One region of the Telluria sp. ZB4P34 genome, then DNA from elsewhere that is predicted to be linked to it. Evidence: predicted binding sites of a transcription regulator. Region 1 holds the regulator's gene; each other region holds the start of a gene.
What was found. The regulator sigma-54, encoded in region 1, starts transcription at its own class of promoters, with help from an activator protein. The targets are predictions, from matches to a motif close to TGGCANGNAANCTGCTTT.
Positions count from the first base shown of each region.

Region 2: the regulator sigma-54 is predicted to act here: its motif matches at 2,268-2,285, upstream of AC56KL_RS02290 (PEP-CTERM sorting domain-containing protein).
Region 3: the regulator sigma-54 is predicted to act here: its motif matches at 2,275-2,292, upstream of AC56KL_RS12110 (TorF family putative porin).

Region 1 is NZ_JCASIF010000032.1:926-4,786, forward strand. Features, by position in the region: gene AC56KL_RS23065 (enoyl-CoA hydratase/isomerase family protein) at 1-290, opposite strand, end outside; gene hpf (ribosome hibernation-promoting factor, HPF/YfiA family) at 440-793, opposite strand; gene AC56KL_RS23075 (RNA polymerase factor sigma-54) at 852-2,315, opposite strand; gene lptB (LPS export ABC transporter ATP-binding protein) at 2,315-3,097, opposite strand; gene lptA (lipopolysaccharide transport periplasmic protein LptA) at 3,094-3,660, opposite strand; gene lptC (LPS export ABC transporter periplasmic protein LptC) at 3,690-3,861, opposite strand, start outside.
Region 2 is NZ_JCASIF010000001.1:520,316-524,176, reverse strand. Features, by position in the region: gene AC56KL_RS02300 (efflux RND transporter permease subunit) at 1-772, shown strand, start outside; gene AC56KL_RS02295 (efflux transporter outer membrane subunit) at 780-2,186, shown strand; gene AC56KL_RS02290 (PEP-CTERM sorting domain-containing protein) at 2,321-3,151, shown strand; gene AC56KL_RS02285 (WGxxGxxG family protein) at 3,237-3,488, opposite strand; gene AC56KL_RS02280 (S46 family peptidase) at 3,818-3,861, shown strand, end outside.
Region 3 is NZ_JCASIF010000005.1:284,591-288,451, forward strand. Features, by position in the region: gene amt (ammonium transporter) at 1-1,077, opposite strand, end outside; gene glnK (P-II family nitrogen regulator) at 1,088-1,426, opposite strand; gene AC56KL_RS12110 (TorF family putative porin) at 1,456-2,190, opposite strand; partial or broken gene AC56KL_RS12115 (accessory factor UbiK family protein) at 2,461-2,691, shown strand; gene AC56KL_RS12120 (adenosylcobalamin-dependent ribonucleoside-diphosphate reductase) at 2,863-3,861, shown strand, end outside.

The sequences.
Region 1 (3,861 bases):
TGGTTGAGCGCGTATTCTTCGGTAAAGAAGTCTTCCAGCAGCGCGCTGCCGCCAGTCGGGCCCACCTGGCCCATCTCGTGGAAGAAGCGGATATCGCCGCCCGCGCACAGGGCCTTCTCGCTGGTGCTCGTGATGACTACAGCATCGACCCCGGCATCCTCTTTCCATTGCAGCAGGATGGCAGTCAGGTCGCGCACCATGTCGAGCGAGAGGGAGTTCAGGGCTTTCGGCCGGTCGAGCGTAATGACGCCGGTGCGGTTGGCGACGCGGGTCAGGACGTATTCGGTCATGGCAATGTCTGTGATCGAAAAGACATGCATTCTACAGAACATTTGTACAAATCCGGAAGCGGAGAAAAATAACAGGCCTTACAAACGCAAAAAGGGCGCCCCCTCAGACGCCCTTGCTGTTGTGCTACAGCCCGTTCGCAGGAACTGCGTTACGCGGCTTCAGCTTCTCCGATGTCCGGAAGGCGCTTGTGCGCCACGTGGTTATGGTCTTGCAGCATGGATTTGTGTTTTAGAACCTGCCTGTCCAGCCGGTCCATGAGCGTGTCGATCGCCGCATAGAGGTCTTGCGCCGCACTGGCGACATGCAAAATCTTGCCGGATACCTGCAAATTGATTTCGGCTTTCTGCCGTTTCTCTTTTTCAGTGAGGTTATCGATGGCGAGGAACACGTGGGTGTCGATCACATGGTCGAAATGGCGGGTGATGCGCTCGAGCTTATTCTGAACGTATTCACGGATGGCGGGGGTGACTTCGAGATGGTGGCCGCTGATGGTGAGGTTCATACACACTCCTTTGGGAAGGTGCCCTGCCCGCGCCACAAGGTGAGAGTGGGCAGTAGCTTTACAGGGATTTGCGGAGGCTGACGGGCGGAATCTTGAGCGCTTCGCGGTACTTGGCAACCGTCCGGCGCGCAATGACCATACCTTGTTCCCCGAGCATCTCCGCGATCTTGCTGTCGGATAGAGGATTCCTAGGGTCTTCTGCTCCTGTCAATTGCGCTATGAGAGCGCGGATCGCCGTCGAGGAGGCTTCTCCCCCCGCTTCGGTGGCGACATGGCTTCCGAAGAAGTACTTCAGCTCGAACATGCCGTGCGGGGTCAGCATGTATTTCTGCGTTGTGACACGAGAAATCGTGCTCTCGTGTAGGCCTAGTGTATCAGCTATCTCGCGTAAAACAAGAGGGCGCATGGCGACGGCGCCGTGGCTGAAAAAGTTGCGCTGACGCTCGACGATTGCCTCGGCGACACGCAGGATCGTATCGAAACGCTGGCGCATGTTCTTGATCAGCCACTTCGCTTCCTGCAGCTGCGCGCCCATCTGGCTTTCGCTCTTTCCGCCCTTGAGCAGGTTGGCGTACAGGGAGTTCACGCGCAGCTTCGGCATCACTTCCGGGTTCAGTGCTACCTGCCAGCCGTTCTTGGAGCGGCGCACGATCACGTCCGGCACCACGAAATCCGACACGCCCGCGCCAAAAGCCGCGCCGGGATGCGGATTGCACTGGCGGACCACGGCCTGCACTTCGCGCAGGTCCTCGTCGTCGCAGTCGAGCGCCTTTTTGAGCTTGGTGTATTCGCGCTGCGCGAACCAGGTCAGGTAACCCTCGACGATCTTCAGGGCGAGGCGCCGCGTCACCAGGGGCACGCCCGGCATGCGGCGGATCTGCAGCGCCAGGCATTCGGCCGCGCTGCGCGCACCGACGCCGACCGGGTCCAGGCTCTGCACCAGCGCCAGCGCGCAGCGCAGCTCGTCCATCCCGATCTCGAGTTCCTGCGGCAGGCGCGCATGGATCTCGTCCAGCGGCTCGTCCAGGTAGCCGTTGTCGTCGAGCGCATCGATCACGAGTTCGGCCAGTGCGCGGTCGCGCGCGCTGCAGGCGCTCAGGCGGATCTGCTCCGCCAGGTGCTCGCGCAGCGTGATGGAGTCGGCTTCCAGCTGCGGACGGCCGTCCTCGTCGCCGTCGCCGCGTCCGCCGCCCTCGCTGCCCCAGTCCCCTTCGGACTCGCCGCGTTCGGCCTCAAGGCCCTCCTCGTGGCCTTCGGCCTCGGGCTTGGCCTGCTCCTCCTGCTGGCCCGGCTGCGGCGCTTCGCCATTGGCGGGCGCGTTGTTGATCGCGCCGTCGGCCAGCAGGCGCACCGAGCGGTCGAGCGGATCGTCGAGCCGTTCGAGCAGCGGGTTGTCATGCAGGATCTGCTCGATCTCGGCCTGCAGTTCGAGCGTGGACAGCTGCAGCAGGCGGATCGACTGCTGCAGTTGCGGCGTGAGCGCGAGATGCTGCGAGGTGCGGAGCTGCAGGGATTGTTTCATTACATCCTGAAGTGTTCGCCGAGGTAGACGCGCCGGACGGATTCGTCGGCGATGATGTCGTCGGGGCGGCCCGAGGCCAGCACCGCGCCCTGGTTGATGATGTAGGCGCGGTCGCAGATGCCGAGCGTCTCGCGCACGTTGTGGTCGGTGATCAGGACGCCGATGTTGCGCTCCTTCAGGAAGCGCACGATGCGCTGGATCTCGATCACCGCGATCGGGTCCACGCCCGCGAAGGGTTCGTCCAGCAGGACGAAGCGCGGGTTGGTCGCCAGCGCGCGCGCGATCTCCACCCGGCGCCGCTCGCCGCCCGACAGCGACAGCGCCGGGTTCTCGCGCAGCTTCTCGATCTGCAGTTCGGCCAGCAGGGTGTCGAGGCGCTCGTTGATCTGGTCCTTGCCCAGCGGCTTGCCGTCCACCCGCTGCAGTTCCAGCACCGCGCGGATGTTCTCCTCCACCGTCAGCTTCCGGAACACCGAGGCTTCCTGCGGCAAGTAGGACAGGCCCAGCACCGCGCGCCGGTGGATCGGCAGGCTGGAGATGTCGGTGCCGTTGATGTCGATGGTGCCGGCATCGGACGGCACCAGGCCCACGATCATGTAGAACGAGGTGGTCTTGCCGGCGCCATTGGGGCCGAGCAGGCCGACCACTTCGCCGCACTCGACCTGCAACGAGACGTCGCGCACCACCAGGCGCTTGCCGTAGCTCTTCTGCAGGCCCTTGACCAGCAGGGTGCTGCAGCCTTCGCGCGCCGTGGCCTGCGCCGCCGTCATCGATGCCGTCATTGCTTTGCGCCCTCGGCTGGCGCCGTCGCAGTTGAAGGCCTGCGCGGCGCGATGATCAGGGTGCCGCGCCCGCCGCCCACCTTGCTGGTGCCGCTGGCGTCGTTGCGCACCTGCGCCACTTCGCGGCGGTTGTCGTAGGAGACGAATGGCCCCTTGATCTCGTTGGTCATGCGGCCGTTCTCCAGTTCGCGCACTTCGGCATTGGTGAACAGCTTGACCAGCTCGGCGCGCTCGTCGTATTCGATTTTCTGGGCCTGGCCCTCCACCCACAGGTCGGGGCCGCCGTCGCGCTTCTGGCGGAAGGTCGCCAGCTTGCCGTTGCTGGCGGTGAGGGTCACCGTCATATAGCCTTCCGGCGATTCCTTCACCAGGGCGCGGTCGGCCTTGAGCACCAACGTGCCGCGGGTGACGACGACGTTGCCGGTGGCGATGCGGGTCTGGGTGACTTCGTCCACGTCGAGCGTATCGAAGTTGATCACGGCCTGCTTGAGCGAATCGGCGCGCTCCGCCGAGGCGCCGAAGGCGGCCAGGGTGAGGCAGGCGGCTGCGATGAGTTTTTTCATGTTGCTTGTCCTGGGTTGACGCGGCGCCCTTACTGGCGCTGTCGTGGCGGATAGACGATCTGGCCGCGGCTGGCGAGGTGCAGCTTCTGGGTCGCGTTGTTGGCGACCATGCCGGTGCCGGTCACGGTGGCGGCGCCCAGCTGCATCTGGATCGGCCGCTCGGTCTTGAGGATCTCTTCGTCGGGCAGCACGGTGAGGGCC
Region 2 (3,861 bases), on a different contig from region 1:
GACGGCGATCGCCAGCTTCGCCGAAAGCTCCACCCCGACCTCGGTCAGCCACCAGGATGGCGAACTGGCCACCACGGTCTCGTTCAACCTGGCGCAGGGCTACAACCTGGAAGACGGCCAGGCCGCCGTAAAGCAGGCCGAGGCGGACATCGGCATGCCGACCAACGTGCGCGGCAGCTTCCAGGGCACGGCGCGCGCGGCCCAGGAATCGGCCCGGGAACAGCCGCTGCTGATCCTGGCGGCCATCGTCGTCATCTACATCGTGCTGGGCATCCTGTACGAAAGCCTGGTGCATCCGGTGACGGTGCTGTCCACGCTGCCCTCGGCCGGCGTCGGCGCGGTGCTGGCGCTGCTGCTGTTCCGGATGGAGTTCTCGATCATCGCCCTGATCGGGGTCTTCCTCCTGATCGGCATCGTCAAGAAGAACGCCATCCTGATCATCGATTTCGCGCTGGAAGCGGAACGGGCGCGGGGCCTGAGCGCGATCCAGGCCGTGCGCGAGGCCTGCATCCTGCGCTTCCGCCCGATCCTGATGACGACCCTGGCGGCCGCCCTGGGCGCGCTGCCGCTGGCGATCGGCTTCGGCGAAGGCTCCGAACTGCGCCGGCCGCTGGGCGTCGCCATCATCGGCGGCCTGGTCGCCAGCCAGCTCCTGACCCTGCTCACCACCCCGGTGGTCTACGTCCTGCTCGACAGGCTGCGCAAGAAGAAGGCCGACGAGCACGAGCTGACCCGCCATGCCGACCTGGACGATCCTATTCCTGCCAAATAAGACCGACATGCGAACCCATCCCATTTTCCGCCTCCACCTCGCCGCCCTTGCCGCCAGCCTGGCTGCCGGCTGCGCCATCGGCCCGGCCTACCAGCGTCCGGCGACGCCCGAACCGGCGGCCTTCAAGGAAGCCGAAGGCTGGGTGCCTGCCGCGCCCGCCGATGCGCTCGAGCGCGGCCCCTGGTGGCAGCTGTTCGGCGATCCGGTCCTGAACGACCTGGCCGGTGCGATCGCGGTGTCGAACCAGAACGTGGCGGTGGCCGCGGCCAACTATGCGCAGGCACGCGCCCTGGTGCAGCAGGAGCGCGCCGCGCTGTTCCCGAGCCTGAACCTGAGCGTGGGCGGCGAGCGCGCCGGCGTGCGCGGGCAGGGCGCGGACAATGCTTATCGGCTCAACCTCGGCGGCGGCTGGGAGCCGGATGTGTGGGGCCGGCTGCGCGCCGGCGTCACCAGCGCCCGCGCGGGAGCGGAAGCCTCGGCTGCCGACCTGGCCAGCGCGCGCCTGTCGGCCCAGGGCGAGCTGGCCGCCAACTACTTCGCCGTGCGCGCGCTCGATGCGCAGCGCGCCCTGGTCGAGCGCACCATCGCGGGCTACGAGCGCGAGCTGCGGATCACGCAGAACCGCTTCAATGTCGGCATCGTGGCCCGCACCGACGTGCTGCAGGCCGAGACCCAGCTCGCCAACGCCCGCGACGACGCGCTCGGGCTGGCGCGCCGGCGAGCCCAGTTCGAGCACGCCATCGCGATCCTGGTCGGCAGGGCGCCGGCCGAGTTCACGCTCGCGCCGCTGGGCGAATGGCGCGCGACGGTGCCGGCGGTGCCGGTGGGCCTGCCGTCCACCCTGCTGCAGCGCCGTCCGGACATCGCCGCCGCCGAACGCGACGTGGCGGCCGCCAATGCGGAGATCGGCATCGCGCGCTCGGCCTACTTCCCCAACATCGGCCTGTCCGCTTCACTGGGAACGGGCGGCTCGCGGGTCGCCGACCTGTTCTCTGCATCGAACGCCGCCTGGTCCTTCGGGCTGGCGGCCGCGCAGTCGATCTTCAACGCCGGCGCCACCCGCGCCAGCGTCGCGGGCGCCGAGGCCCGGCACCAGGCGGCAGTGGCGCGCTACCGCCAGACGGTATTGAACGCCTTCGCCGACGTGGAAGACCAGCTCACGGCGGTGCGCGTGCTGGAACAGCAGCAGGAACTGCGGCGCGTGGCCTCCGAAGCGGCCGACCGGGTCGAGCAGCAGATCCTGAACCGCTACCGGGCAGGGCAGGTCAGTTATTCGGAAGTCGTGCAGGCCCAGGCGACCGCGCTGAACGCGCGGCGCGCCCTGGTGCAGGTGCAGGCCGACCGGCAGGCGGCGGCGGTGGCGCTGATCCAGGCGCTGGGTGGCGGATGGCGCGCAGCTGGAGAGGCCGGCTGAGTGTCGAAGAATCTGACAAATGCTAACTTTATTGCAATAACCAATTGTATAACTTGTTGATTATTTTCAATTAGTTCCAGCTGGCATTCATCTTGCATTGGCATGGGCGTTCATCCCACAACCGAGGAAACGCCATGAAGACCCTGTCCCGTTCGATCCTTGTCCTTTCGCTCCTGGCTGCAAGCAGCGCCCAGGCCGGCACCGTAACCGTCACCAGCGTGGGCGCCGCGTTCACCACGGATGCCTGGTACCTGACCAATTTCCGCGACAAGTCCAACGGCTATAAGTCGGACACCTTCGCAGGGATCACCGCTGCCAACCCGCGCAATGGCAGCGGATCGGTCGAGATGTCGTCCACCGACGGCAGCGGCAAGGCCGACTATGCCCTTACCTGGGGCTTCGTGGACGGCCGCACGCTCGGCAATGTCGATGTCGTCGGCTTTGACTGGTTCCGCGCCCCCGGCACCTCGGCCGGACACCTGGCGCCGGCCATGCGCCTCCTGTACGACGCCGATGGCGACGCCGGCACGACTGTCGACCGTGGCTACCTCGTCTGGGAGCAGATCTACAACGGCCCGACCGCCCAGAACACCTGGGTTTCCAGCGACCTGGAAAACCAGTATTTCTGGCAGCGCAAGTTCACGCCCGGTACCACGGTGGAGGATTTCGACATCACGCTGGACAACTGGGCCGCCGGGGCGATACCGAACGTGCCCAACGGGACGCCATACGATGTGCTGGGCACCTCGACCGCCATCCTCGGCATCGAGTTCGGTATCGGGTCCGGCTGGGGCGGTACTTTCCGCGGCTTCGTCGACAACGTGCGCATCGGTTTCACCGGCGAGGAAGCGACGACATACAACTTCGAACTTGCCCCTGCAGAGGTGCCGGAACCTGCGAGCATCGCGCTGCTCGGCCTGGGGGCATTCGGCCTCGGCGCGGTGCGTCGCCGCAAGCAGCTCTAAGCAGCTAAACGCAGCTATAGGCAGCGCAGCGCCTGGCGGCCCGTGCATCCGGGGAAAAGATACACGGGCCTTGTCGACAGAAAAATCAGCGGTTGTGCGTGGTGGTGGTCGTGCGGTGATCGTCGTGCTTGCGGCGCAGGCCGAGCAGGCCGGCAAGGCCGAGCAGGCCGATCCAGCCGTAATCGGTGTCGTCGTCGCGCTCGGTCTGGGTGGTCGTGGCGGTACCGGTGTTGGCAGCGTCGCCTCCGGTGTTCTGGGCCGCGGCCGGCAGGGCGCAGGCGAGGGTCAGCGACATGGCGACGAGGGTACGGCAAGCAGCAGGCATTATTTTCTTCATGGTTTTCTCCGTTGGTTGTGAGCGTATCGATGCATTCGCCCAGGTTTATTGCCTTATTTATTGCAACAACAAAGTCAGCTACGTCCAGAAGGTTGGGAACCGTCTTTGACCCAGTATAGACACGCAGGCAAATGGGCTCAGCACGGTACAAATCAGAAATAAACGGCGGGATGCATCATCGTTCCCGCGGATCGAGTCTGCTGTCATCAAGGCCTGTCGCTATCGCTGGTGTCAGGCCACCCGGCAGCCGTCATTACGCCGAAAAACGACCTATGCGGATGTAACAATAGCTATACTCCCGGCTGCATTCATTCGCCTGGGATTCCACCTTGTTCAAATCGATCGTCCTGCCCGTCGCACTGATGGGCGCCGC
Region 3 (3,861 bases), on a different contig from region 1:
GGCGCCCAGCAGGCGCTTCAGGCCGGTCACGCCCCACAGGCAGATGACGCCGGCCAGCAGGCCCATCACCAGGGCGCCCATCGGTCCGACGAAGCCGGCGCCCGGGGTGATCGCCACCAGGCCCGATACCGCGCCCGAGACGGCGCCCAGCAGCGAAGGCTTGCGCTTGAAGGCCCACTCGCCGAACATCCACGACACGGCGGCGGCGGCCGTGGCCAGCAGGGTGTTGATGAAGGCCAGCGCGGCGATGTCGCCCGCTTCCAGCGCCGAGCCGGCGTTGAAGCCGAACCAGCCCACCCACAGCAGCGAAGCGCCGATCATGGTCATCGTCAGCGAGTGCGGGGCCATCGATTCGCGGCCGAGGCCGATGCGCTTGCCGATCACGTAGGCGCCGACCAGGCCGGCGACCGCCGCATTGATGTGGACCACGGTGCCGCCGGCGAAGTCGAGCGCGCCGTGCTGCCACAGGAAACCGGCGTTACTGGTCACGGTCGCGAGGGTGGCAGCGTCCTGGATCGCGTCCGGGCCGGCCCAGAACCAGACCATGTGGGCCACCGGCAGATAGCCGAATGTGAACCACAGCACCGTGAACAGCAGCACGGCCGAGAAACGCACGCGCTCGGCAAAGGCGCCGACGATCAGGGCGCAGGTGATGGCGGCGAAGGTGCCCTGGAAGGCGACGAAGATGAACTCGGGGATCATCGTCTCCTTGCTGAAGGTGGCGGCCTGGCTGAAGCTGCCCGCGGCGGCATCGTAGATGCCGTTCAGGAACACGCGGTCGAAGCCGCCGATGAAGGCGTTGCCTTGCGTGAAGGCCAGCGAGTAGCCGTACAGGCACCACAGGACGATCACCAGCGAGAACACCATGAACACCTGCATCAGCACCGACAGCATGTTCTTGGCGCGCACCAGGCCGCCGTAGAACAGGGCCAGGCCGGGAATCGTCATCATGATGACCAGCAGCGTGGCGACGAACATCCAGGCGGTGTCGCCCTTGTTGATGCTGGGTGCGGCCAGCGCCGGCAGCGCCAGGCCGGCGCACGCGAGGCCGGCAAGGATTCTGGTAATGAGCTTCATGGGGTTCCCCTTACAGTGCTTCGTTGCCGGTCTCGCCGGTACGGATACGGATGACCTGGTTGAGGTCGGCCACGAAAATCTTGCCGTCACCGATCTTGCCGGTCCGGGCCGCGCCCGAGATGGCGTCGATCACCTGGTCGACCACGGCGTCGTCCACCGCGGCTTCGATCTTGATTTTCGGAAGGAAATCGACGACGTACTCCGCGCCGCGGTACAGCTCGGTGTGGCCCTTCTGGCGGCCGAAACCTTTGACTTCAGTTACGGTCATGCCCTGCACGTTGATCTCCGACAGCGCTTCGCGGACTTCGTCCAGCTTGAAGGGCTTGATGATGGCGGTAATCATTTTCATGGTGTTGCCTCTATGGCGTTCAGATGCGTTTAGAAAGTTTTGGACACGGTCAGTACGGCCGCCGACTTGCCCAGGTTTTCGCCTCGCGGGCTCAGGTAGGCACTGGTACTGGCCTTGATCCAGGCCAGCGACACGGTGGCAAGGCCGAAGTCCTTGGTAAGGCCGACCTTGTAGTCGGTGTACGAGAACGCGCCGTTGTTGTTCACTTCCTGGCGCCCGGCATGCAGGTTCAGCATGAGGCCGTTGTAGACGTCGATATCGGCGCCCAGGTCCAGGTAGCCGCTGCGCTTGCTGTTCGCGGTGCCGAACAGGTTGGTGGTCGCGTGCGAATACTTGACGTAGGCCGGGCCGAAGCCCAGGCGCGCGTAGAGTTCGAACGTATTGGCGCGCGGGTTCAGGTCGTTGGACGGATACCAGTAGTACAGGCCGCCGACGTCGTAGCTGAGGTTTTCGGAAAGATTGCCGCGCTTGCCGCCGTAGACGTCCCACTCGATGTCGCCGTCGCCGCCGAGATCCTTCGTCCATTTGATGGTGGACAGCCAGGTTCCCACGTACAGGCCGGTCGGGCCGTGCACGTAGTCGACGCCGCCCTGCAGCGCCGGGTCCAACCGGGTTTGCGACAGGCCGCGGTAACGGTAGTCGCTGGTGATGGCGGCGTTGTAGCTGATCTGGTGCTCAGGAGTCGCTTCTTGCGCGAACGCAGGGACACTGGAAAGGGCCAGCACGGCCCAGGTCACTGCTGCTGCACTTGTGTTGCACTTCATGACATTCCCCTTAATATTCAACAGCCAAGCGTGGCGCGGGCTGTTGCGGTTTACAATCCTGTTTGCTACACGCCTGACAACTCTTTAGCAGGATGCGTGCCAGCATGAAAAACGCGATCGGGACGCCCGGGAGTGCTTGTTTTCCCGGCCATCCGCCCCATTTGCGATTCGAATAACCCGGGAAAGCCATGCCGCGGGCGCCGCTGGCGGCGCCACGCACCAAAGCGGAAGGCGACGCACCGTGGTGGTGCACCGGTCAGACACAAGGAAATGGACATGAACAGCTTCTTCAACGACATCCAGGGCAAGATCAACCAGGCGCTGGAAAGCACGCCGGCCAAGGACATCGAGCGCAACGTCAAGGCGATGGTGACCCAGGGCTTCTCGAAGCTCGACCTCGTCACCCGCGAAGAGTTCGACATCCAGGCCCAGGTGCTGGCCAAGACCCGCGCCAAGCTCGAAGCACTGGAGCTGCGCGTGGTGGAGCTGGAATCGCGCCTGGCGGGGCAGGCTGCGCCGGCCTCCTCCACGTTCACGTCTGCCGGCAGCACCGGCGGCGCCAGCCCGGCTGCCGATGCCGCCATTCCCGGCGCCACCGACCCGGCCGCGCCGCACATCATCCTCGACAAGCCGTAATCACCCGCTTGCATTCATGCAGGAGCACAGCGCACCATGAATGCAATCGACCAGCCCGCCGGCGCCCTGGCGCCGCAGGAAGTCTCGCTCGACGTCCTGCGCGAGAAATACGCGAAGGGCCAGGAGACCGGCATCCTCGACGTACGCCGGCGCGTGGCGCGCGCCCTGGCGGCACTCGAACCCGGGCTCGATGGCGACGGCCGCACCGCGCTCGAGGAGCGCTTCGTCTGGGCCCAGGAGCAGGGCTTCGTCCCGGCCGGGCGCATCAACTCGGCCGCCGGCCTTGGCCTGCAGGCCACCCTCATCAACTGCTTTGTCCAGCCGGTGGGCGATTCCATCTCTGGCAGCGAGGACGGCCTGCCCGGCATCTACACCGCCCTGGCGGAGGCCGCCGAGACCATGCGCCGCGGCGGCGGCGTAGGCTACGATTTCAGCGCCATCCGGCCGATGGGCAGCAAGGTCCACGGCACCCGCTCGCGCGCTTCCGGCCCGGTCTCGTACATGGAGGTCTTCGACGCCTCGTGCCGCACCGTGGAATCGGCCGGCGCCCGGCGCGGGGCGCAAATGGGCGTGCTGCGCATCGACCACCCGGACATCGAACGCTTCATCGCCGCCAAGGACGAAGGCGGGCTCACCAACTTCAATATCTCGGTCGGCGTCACCGACGACTTCATGCACGCCGTGGAGGCGGACGCGCCCTTCGAGCTGGTGCACCGCGCCGAGCCGGGCGAGGAGGACGCAGCGGATGCCTACCTGCGCGAAGACGGCCTGTGGGTCTACCGGCGGGTAGCGGCGCGCGCGCTGTGGGACAAGATCATCGCCTCCACCTATGACCATGCCGAGCCGGGCGTGCTCTTCATCGACCGCATGAACGAGGAGAACAACCTCTGGTATGCGGAAGAACTGCGCGCCACCAATCCCTGCGGCGAACAGCCGCTGCCCGCCTATGGCTGCTGCGACCTCGGCTCGGTCAACCTCACCGCCTTCGTGCGCGACCCGTTCGGCGCCGAGCCGCGATTCGATTTCGAGCGCATG